Regions from separate parts of the Ruegeria sp. BHSC029 genome, predicted to be linked through region 1. Evidence: riboswitches for the same ligand, from Rfam matches in the RefSeq annotation. Region 1 holds a riboswitch; the other holds the start of a gene.
What was found. A riboswitch is a leader RNA that binds a small molecule or an ion and turns the genes downstream of it on or off. The one in region 1 is predicted to bind cobalamin.

Region 1 (4,022 bases):
TCAGCAGCATCTGCCACATCCGGGTCAGCGCCCGCATCGGCAGCGCCTCGGCCATCTGCTGGCCGCGGGTGCGTTCATCGGGCGAGACGGTGGGATCTTCGGCTGCGTCGGGGGTGATCTTCACCACCGAGACCCAATGCGTGATTTCGGCCAGATCGCGCAACACCGCCAGCGGGTCGGCGCCCTCGGCATATTGCGCGCCCAGTTCGGTCAGGGCCCCGGCCGCATCGCCGCGCAGGATCATGTCCATCAGGTCCAGCACGCGGCCCCGGTCGGCCAGTCCCAGCATCGCGCGCACCTGGTCGGCGGTGGTTTCGCCGGCACCATGGCTGATTGCCTGATCCAGCAGCGAGGTCGCATCCCGGGCTGAGCCTTCGGCGGCGCGGGTGATCAGTGCCAGCGCGTCATCCGAGATTTCCGCGCCCTCGGCGGTGGCGATCTTGCGCAGCAGGCCGATCATCACTTCGGGCTCGATCCGGCGCAGGTCGAACCGTTGGCAGCGCGACAGCACGGTGACCGGAACCTTGCGGATCTCGGTCGTGGCGAAGATGAATTTCACATGCTCGGGCGGTTCCTCCAGCGTTTTCAACAGCGCGTTGAAGGCGCTGGTCGACAGCATGTGGACTTCGTCGATGATGTAGATCTTGTACCGCGCGCTGGCGGCGCGATAGCGCACGCTGTCGATGATCTCTCGGATGTCGTTCACGCCGGTGCGGCTGGCGGCGTCCATTTCCAGCACGTCCACATGGCGACCTTCCATGATGGCCACGCAATGCTCGCACTGGCCGCAGGGTTCGGTCGTTGGGCCGCCATTGCCGTCGGGTCCGATGCAGTTCATGCCCTTGGCGATGATCCGGGCCGTGGTCGTCTTGCCGGTGCCGCGGATGCCGGTCATGATGAAGGCCTGCGCGATCCGGTCCGCCTCGAACGCGTTTTTCAGCGTGCGCACCATGGCATCCTGACCGACCAGGTCGGCAAAGGTTTCCGGGCGGTATTTTCGGGCGAGAACCTGATAGGCGGGGCTGGACTGTGTGGTCATGTCTGCTCTGACGGATTCGTACTGACGATGCAGGGTAGAGTTCCAGGTGCCCCGCGTCCACAGCACCGGTGCAGGTTTTTCGCTTTGGCGAGCGCGCGGTGTGAGGCATACTGCGCGGATCAATTTCAATCAGCCAGTTTCGGGGGGAACGTCTGATGACAAATCTTGTGGTTCATGCATTGCAGGTGGGCGGCGGTACGCTGGCCCTTACCTCGGTTCCCGGCGGTGGCGGCGACTATGAGGGAGATCTGGACCTGATTTCAGCCTGGGCGCCGGGGCTGGTGATTTCGATGACAACCCTTGCCGAACTGGTTTCTGTGGGTGCGGGCGAATTGGGCTGTGACATTCATCGGCGCGCCTGTCGGTGGGCGCATCTTCCGGTCGCCGACTTCTCGGCGCCGTCGACCGAGATATCCGGCCGATGGCCCGAAGTCAGCGCCGCCGCCCGCCATGCGCTGTCGGGCGGCGGGCGGGTACTGGTCCACTGCCGGGGCGGTTGTGGGCGGTCTGGCATGGTTGTTCTGCGCTTGATGATCGAGAGCGGCGAGCAGCCGGAACAGGCCCTGAAACGCCTGCGGGCCGTACGCCCCTGCGCGGTTGAGACTGATGCTCAGATGGACTGGGCCGTCGCCCCAGCGCGCGAGGCACTGGCGACCTGACATTCAGGCGGTTGCGCGGAACTCGCGCTCGGCCCTGACCACGGGCATGATCGCCGTGGCCTGCAGCATCGCACAGGGTCGATCACTGATGACCTGCGCAGGCAGGGCGTCGCTCTGGTCGTCAAACAGCATGTCGGCGTAGGTATCAAGGCAGTCGGACGGGGTGTCGGCGGCCGCTCCGCAATACACGCGGATCCGTTCGGGACGTGCATCGAACCGCGCCGTGCAGCCATGTTCGCAATGGGCCAGTTCGCTACTGCCTTCCACTTGGAAGTCGGGGGATGTAGCCGCCTGCGCCGTCGCCATTGCCTGCGCGATGGCCCGTGCCATGCGCGCCAATGCCGGGCAGGTCTTTCCGGTGCGCTGGCAGATGGTTGCCGCGAATTCATGGGTATCGGTCTTCCAAATCATGTTGCGCCCTCCGCGCGCTGGGCGAGGTGGATTTGGACAGACGCCGGTTTCAAGGCCAGACCCTGCCCGGACACCCCGTCCGAGTTTCGGTTTCACGTTTGATGGCAGGTCTCCTGACTTGCGGGTCTTTGCTTTGCCGACCTTCCCAACCTTGCGGTCAGTGGTATTTAGGCATCGCTCTCCGCCTACAGTTGCGGGGGCAGTCGCGGCCTTGGTCCGCTCCGGAGTTCCGGGTTGGACCGCACCGTGTTCCCTTTTCATCCCGGACCGAAACGGCACGGGAACCATCCCCTCATCGCTAGCGGTGTATCCGGGATCGAGTCAAGACGGTTTCAGCCCGGTTGCCGGAGTGAGTCCCAAGGGAGCAGATCAGGCAGTCTGCGCAGCACATTCGAATCCCTGCGGGCACGGGCCAATTGCCAGCCGCCTTGCATCACGATGAACAGGGTGTCCGCAGCATTTTCAGGGTCGGAAACTCCGAACCGCGCGGCGTGGTTTCGAACTTCGATGATCCAGCTTTCATACAGACGGTCTGCATGTTCCCGAAACGCGCGGTTGTCGGGGCTTTCGAACAGGGTGGCGGCGATCGGGCAGGTCTCCCATTGGGCCGAGGTGTCGAACAGCTTCGCGATCTTGTGGCACAGGGTGGTGACCCCGTCGCGAAAATCCGCGGCGTCGTCGAATGCCGCAGCGATCATGCTCAACATCCCGTCCGAGGCCCAACTGGCCGCCGCCAGGGCCAGATCCGGCTTGCCCTTTGGAAAATGGTGATAAAGCGAACCCTTGGGGGCTTGCGCTTCGGCCAGCAATTCCGCCAGACCGACACCGTTATAGCCCGAGCGCTGGAACAGTCGGGCGGCAGTCACGATCAGGCGATCTTTGGTGTTTGGTGGACGTTGGGTCATGCAGGCCAAATATTGACAGGCCTAGACCAATTGGTCCAGACACAAAGTATTAGACCGATCGGTCCAGAGTGTTTGGAGGCAAAGATGTTGGATTCGCAGCACGCGGTTGACGTGGAAGACTTTAAGTTTCCGTCGGGCCAGACCCAGCTGGCGGCGCGGCTTTACACTCCGGCGGTCGAGCCGCAAACCGTTGTTGTGCTGAACGGCGCAACAGGAGTGCCACGTGACTACTATCAGCACTTTGCTCGCTGGCTGGCCGCCGAGCGCGGTATGGCTTGCCTGACATATGATTACCGGGATTTCGAGCATTCGCTGACCGGGCGGCTGAAAGACTCGAAGGCCACGATGGCGGACTGGGCGCTGATCGACATGCCCGCAGCGCGTGCCGAGATGCGCCGTCGATACCCGCAGGCAAAACTGTGGGTGATCGGGCATTCGGTCGGTGGAATGCTGGGTCCGCTGCAACCGGAAATCGAACAGATCGACCGGATGATCTGTGTGTGCGCAGGTTTGGTGACGGTGGCCGATCACCCGTGGCCCTACAAGGGCTTGGCGACTCTGTTCTGGTATGGCCACGTGCCACCTCTGGTGCGTCTTCTGGGGTACCTGCCGGGGAAACTTCTGGGATTCGGAGCCGATTTGCCGGCGGGCGTCTATTGGCAATGGCGCAAGTGGTGTACATCGCCCACCAGCTATCTGCCCGAATTGGGAGACACGCTTCCCCAAGCGGATTGGAGTCGGGCGAACGCCACGGCGGATATCATTGCGTTCGAGGATGACCAGACTGTGCCACCGCCCGCCGTCTGGCGGCTGGCTGAACTCTATGGTCCGACCGCCCGTCGGCATTTGTTGGAGCCGAGGGATTTCGGACTGTCCGAAATCGGTCATATCGGCGCCTTCGCCCGGCGCAGCAGTGCCGTTTGGCCGCGATTGATCGCCTGACCCGCCCGCAAGCGCGGTTTTCAGGAACAACGACGAAATACAGAGGTTGGATTGACCGGGCCGAAT
Region 2 (4,022 bases), on a different contig from region 1:
AGCCCTACCGCCTGATGACCCCGCGCGCGGATTTCTCGGATCAGGGCCGCGACCGGCGCGGTATCGGCCGCGGTCAGGTAGGCGCGGTAGAACGTCACGATGATGCGCCGACCTTCGCCCGCGAATGCGTCCTCGGGCGCAATCACGCCGCGATCCGGGCACCACGCGCCGCAGTCGGGCAGAGTCTTGGCCCCCATCACCGGCCCGGCATAGAGCCCCGCCGCCAGCGCCATCTGCGCCAGCGCCGCCTGCGCGGCCACCTCGCCGCCGGTGTCGCACAGATGCGCCAGCCGCCGCAGGGTCGAGACCGGCAGGGTGGAATAGTCGTCCAGCCGCGTATCCTCGCGCCCGTCGGCGGGCAGCACCGCCAGCGCGATGCCCTTGGCCTGCGCCAGCGCCAGCACCTGCTGCAACCCGTAGGACCAATAGGGCATTCCGCCGATCAGCCGGATCAGGATGCCCTTGGCACCCTCCAGCGTCTGCTCGACATAGGTATCGACCGACAATGGGTGCTTCAGCGCCGTCAGGTTGGCCAGCCGCAACGAGGGCATCCGCCCCTCGGGCCCGCCGCCGCGATGCCAGCCGGCCGCGAAAGCACCCAGGTCGCTGTCCGAAAAGGACAGCACCACCAGATCCGCCGGGCTCTGGCCCAGATCGGTCGGGGTCTCGGTTTCTTCGAGCCCGTGGCTTTCGCGGAAGACGACGTGCATCGGTGCTTACTCGGCGGCCTCGGTGACGCCCGTCAGGATGCCGCGGATCGCGGCCTCGTCGATGTCGTCATGCTCGGCGATGACCACAAGGCGCGAGCGGCGCTCTTCCTCGGGTTTCCACGGGCGGTCATACTGGTGCCGCACCCGCGCGCCGACCGCCTGGACCAGCAGGCGCATCGGCTTGCCCTGAACGGCGGCATAGCCCTTGACCCGCAGGATGTTCAGCTCGTTCGCCAGACGCTCGATATTGGCGACCAGCTGCGCCGGGTCGGTCTGTTCTGGCAGCTCGACCACAATGCTTTCGAAATCGTCATGTTCGTGGTCGTCATGGCCATCGTGATGCGAGGGGCGGGCGTCCATGTCGTCTTCGGCTGCGGCCTCCAGCCCCAGCACCACGCGCACGTCCACCGCACCCTCGGCCACTTCGACCACGGGCAGGGGGCGGGGCGCCTCGGCGGCGATGATCTCGCGCGCCTTGGCCACGCCTTCGGGGCCGGCCAGGTCAGGCTTGGTCAGCAGGATGATGTCGGCGCACGAGATCTGATCCTCGAACACCTCGGACAGGGGCGTTTCGTGGTCGATCGAGTCATCGGCCATGCGCTGGGCATCCACCGCCGCGACATTCGGGGCGAAGCGGCCTGCGGCCACGGCCTCGGCATCGGCCAGAGCGATCACGCCGTCCACGGTGATCTTGGAACGGATGTCGGGCCAGTCGAACGCCTTGAGCAGCGGTTTCGGCAGGGCCAGACCGCTGGTTTCGATCAGGATGTGATCGGGGCGCGGGTCGAGCGCCATCAGCGCCTCGATCGTGGGGATGAAGTCATCGGCCACGGTGCAGCAGATGCAGCCATTGGCCAGTTCCATGATGTTTTCCGCCGGGCAGTCGGGGATCGCGCAGCTTTTCAGGATTTCGCCATCGACGCCCACGTCGCCGAATTCGTTGACCACCACGGCCAGCCGCTTGCCCTGCGGGTTTTGCATCAGATGGCGGATCAGCGTGGTCTTGCCCGAGCCGAGAAAGCCGGTGATGACGGTGACGGGAAGTTTTTCGAGGGTGCTCATGCTCAGGCTCCAATCGGGGGAATGCGGGCGGCGCAGTTCTTGCGGAAATGTTCAGGGCGGTCGCGCCATTTCACAAGGCCATCATCGGCGGCCAGATATTTGGTGGCGCCTTCGACGATGATCTCGACATGGTCGGATTCGTTCAGGTTCTCATAGACGAAGGTCCAGCGCGACGGCCCGCCGCGCAGAACGATCGAGCAGCCCTGATCGCAGTTCGACAGGCATTCGACCGGCTTCAGGGTGATGCCCTCGGGTAGGTCGGCGGCGGCCAGCGCCTTGTGCAGCAGCGTGCCGGGGCGCTGGGCGTCATCCTCGATGGGCAACCCGCGTCGGCAGGTGGTGCAGACCAGCAGTTCAACTGGTGTGGTCTCGGTCACGTCTCTCATCCCCCCTCACTCGGTTGTCGGGGGACGGGGTATGCGCGGGCCACGTTGCGGACATGGGCCCGACACCGGAACACCCCGTCCGGTTTGTCTTCGGGCGTTGGCAGGTCTCCCGGCTTGCGGATGTCAGAGCGGCGCTCTGTCGGATGTCCCGCCTTCCCGGCCTGCGGCCAGTGGCATTTGGGCACCCTCTCCGGTCACGGTCGCGGGGGCGGCTGCGTTTGACGGAAAACCGCTGACGCATTCCCTTTTCATCTGCTTGCACAGACACCAACGCAAGCGACATGCGGCACGGGCAGGGGGGTTGTCAAGCGCGCGGGGCCAAGTGCCTCGCGTCGGATCGAAAAAGCGACTTGCCGGGATCAATCCGCGGCATCTCCGGCCAGCCGGTCGCGCAGCCAGGCCAGGAACAACTGGGCAGGGATGGACGGAGGCGCCGCGCTGACGCTGCGGATCAGATAATGCGACTGGGCAAAGGGAATCGCCGGCCCCGCAACCCGGATCGGCGCGCCCTGGGCGATGGCGTTGCGCGCGAACCGCTCCAGAACGGTGGCATAGCCAGCGCCGGCCATCACCAGTTGCAGCGCCGTGACGGTCGTATCCGCCGAATTACGCGCGGGGCGGTCGGGCAGGTCGGTGCCCGTGGCCTCGAAGTACCGCGCCCAGTTGTCCTCATACCCCAGAATGTGAATCAACGGGCCGTTTTGCAGGTCTGGCGCCGGGTCCTGCGCCCGGCAGACGGGCACCAGCCGTTCCGAGCACAGCTGTTCGGCCGCAACTCCGGGCCAGTCGCCATAGCCCAGCCGGATTTCCACGTCCACATCCGCAGGCGCGGCCGAGTCGTTCCAGATATGTGACACCAGCCGCACCGGGATCTCGGGGTGCTGGGCGCTGAACGCGGGCAGCTCGGCCGCGATCCAGTAGGTCATCGTCGATATCGCCGCCCGGATGGTCAGCGCCTGCCGCGAGGCGGGGCCGAACAAGCTGTTGGTGGACAGCGCAATATCCGACAGCGCCCGGCGCACGGTCAGCGCATAGGACTGGCCCAGCTCGGTCAGCGACAGGTGTCGGGCGTTGCGGGCAAAAAGCGGCTGCCCGAGGTCCGCCTCGAGCGAGCGGATATGCAGCGACACTGCCGTCTGGGTCAGGCCCAGTTCCTGCGCGGCGGTGGTGAAATTCAGATGGCGGGCGGCGGCTTCGAAGCTGCGCAGCCAGGCCGGATTGGGCAGGCGGTCCATTCAGCACCAAAATATTTTGCATTTAGATTGACTTATTATTCGTTTCTTTTGTCGATGGGCAACGGAAATACTCGTGTCAACGAAATTGCGCCTGCGGGAGGGCAGAACATGAAGGTCGGTTTCATCGGTTTGGGCAATGTGGGGGGCAAGCTGTCGGGGTCGCTGCTGCGCAACGGTATCGACCTGACGGTACACGACCTGAACCCCGATCTTGTGGCGGAGTTCGCCGCCAAGGGAGCAAAAGCCGGTGAAAGCCCGGCCCAGATGATGCGCGATTGCGATGCGGTCATCACCTGCCTGCCGTCGCCGGCTGCCTCGGACGCGGTGATGCAGCAGATGCTGCCCGAGGTCACCCGCGGCAAGATCTGGATGGAGATGTCCACCACCGACGAGGCCGAGGTCAAACGCCTGGGGGCCATGGTGATCGAACGCGGCGGGGCGGCGGTGGACTGCCCGGTTTCGGGCGGGTGCCACCGGGCGGCCACGGGCAATATCTCGATCTTCGCGGGCTGCGACCGGGCCACGTTCGAGCGTATCCTGCCGTTCCTTACGACCATGGGCCGGCGCATTCTGCATACCGGCGATCTGGGCACGGCCTCGGTTCTGAAGGTGCTGACCAACTATCTGGC

Region 2: it holds a riboswitch for cobalamin, as region 1 does, so the genes downstream of both, AC2FML_RS05620 (DUF1636 family protein) here and AC2FML_RS12810 (hypothetical protein) in region 1, are expected to answer to the same signal.

Annotation. Positions count from the first base shown of each region.
Region 1 covers NZ_JBXWRU010000004.1:551,657-555,678, forward strand. The annotation lists gene AC2FML_RS12800 (DNA polymerase III subunit gamma/tau) at 1-1,039, opposite strand, end outside; gene AC2FML_RS12805 (protein-tyrosine phosphatase family protein) at 1,195-1,698, shown strand; gene AC2FML_RS12810 (hypothetical protein) at 1,702-2,109, opposite strand; cobalamin riboswitch at 2,196-2,413, opposite strand; gene AC2FML_RS12815 (TetR/AcrR family transcriptional regulator) at 2,442-2,975, opposite strand; gene AC2FML_RS12820 (alpha/beta hydrolase family protein) at 3,099-3,956, shown strand.
Region 2 covers NZ_JBXWRU010000002.1:386,493-390,514, reverse strand. The annotation lists gene cobN (cobaltochelatase subunit CobN) at 1-710, opposite strand, end outside; gene cobW (cobalamin biosynthesis protein CobW) at 717-1,772, opposite strand; gene AC2FML_RS05620 (DUF1636 family protein) at 1,775-2,158, opposite strand; cobalamin riboswitch at 2,241-2,445, opposite strand; gene AC2FML_RS05615 (LysR family transcriptional regulator) at 2,518-3,393, opposite strand; gene AC2FML_RS05610 (NAD(P)-dependent oxidoreductase) at 3,502-4,022, shown strand, end outside.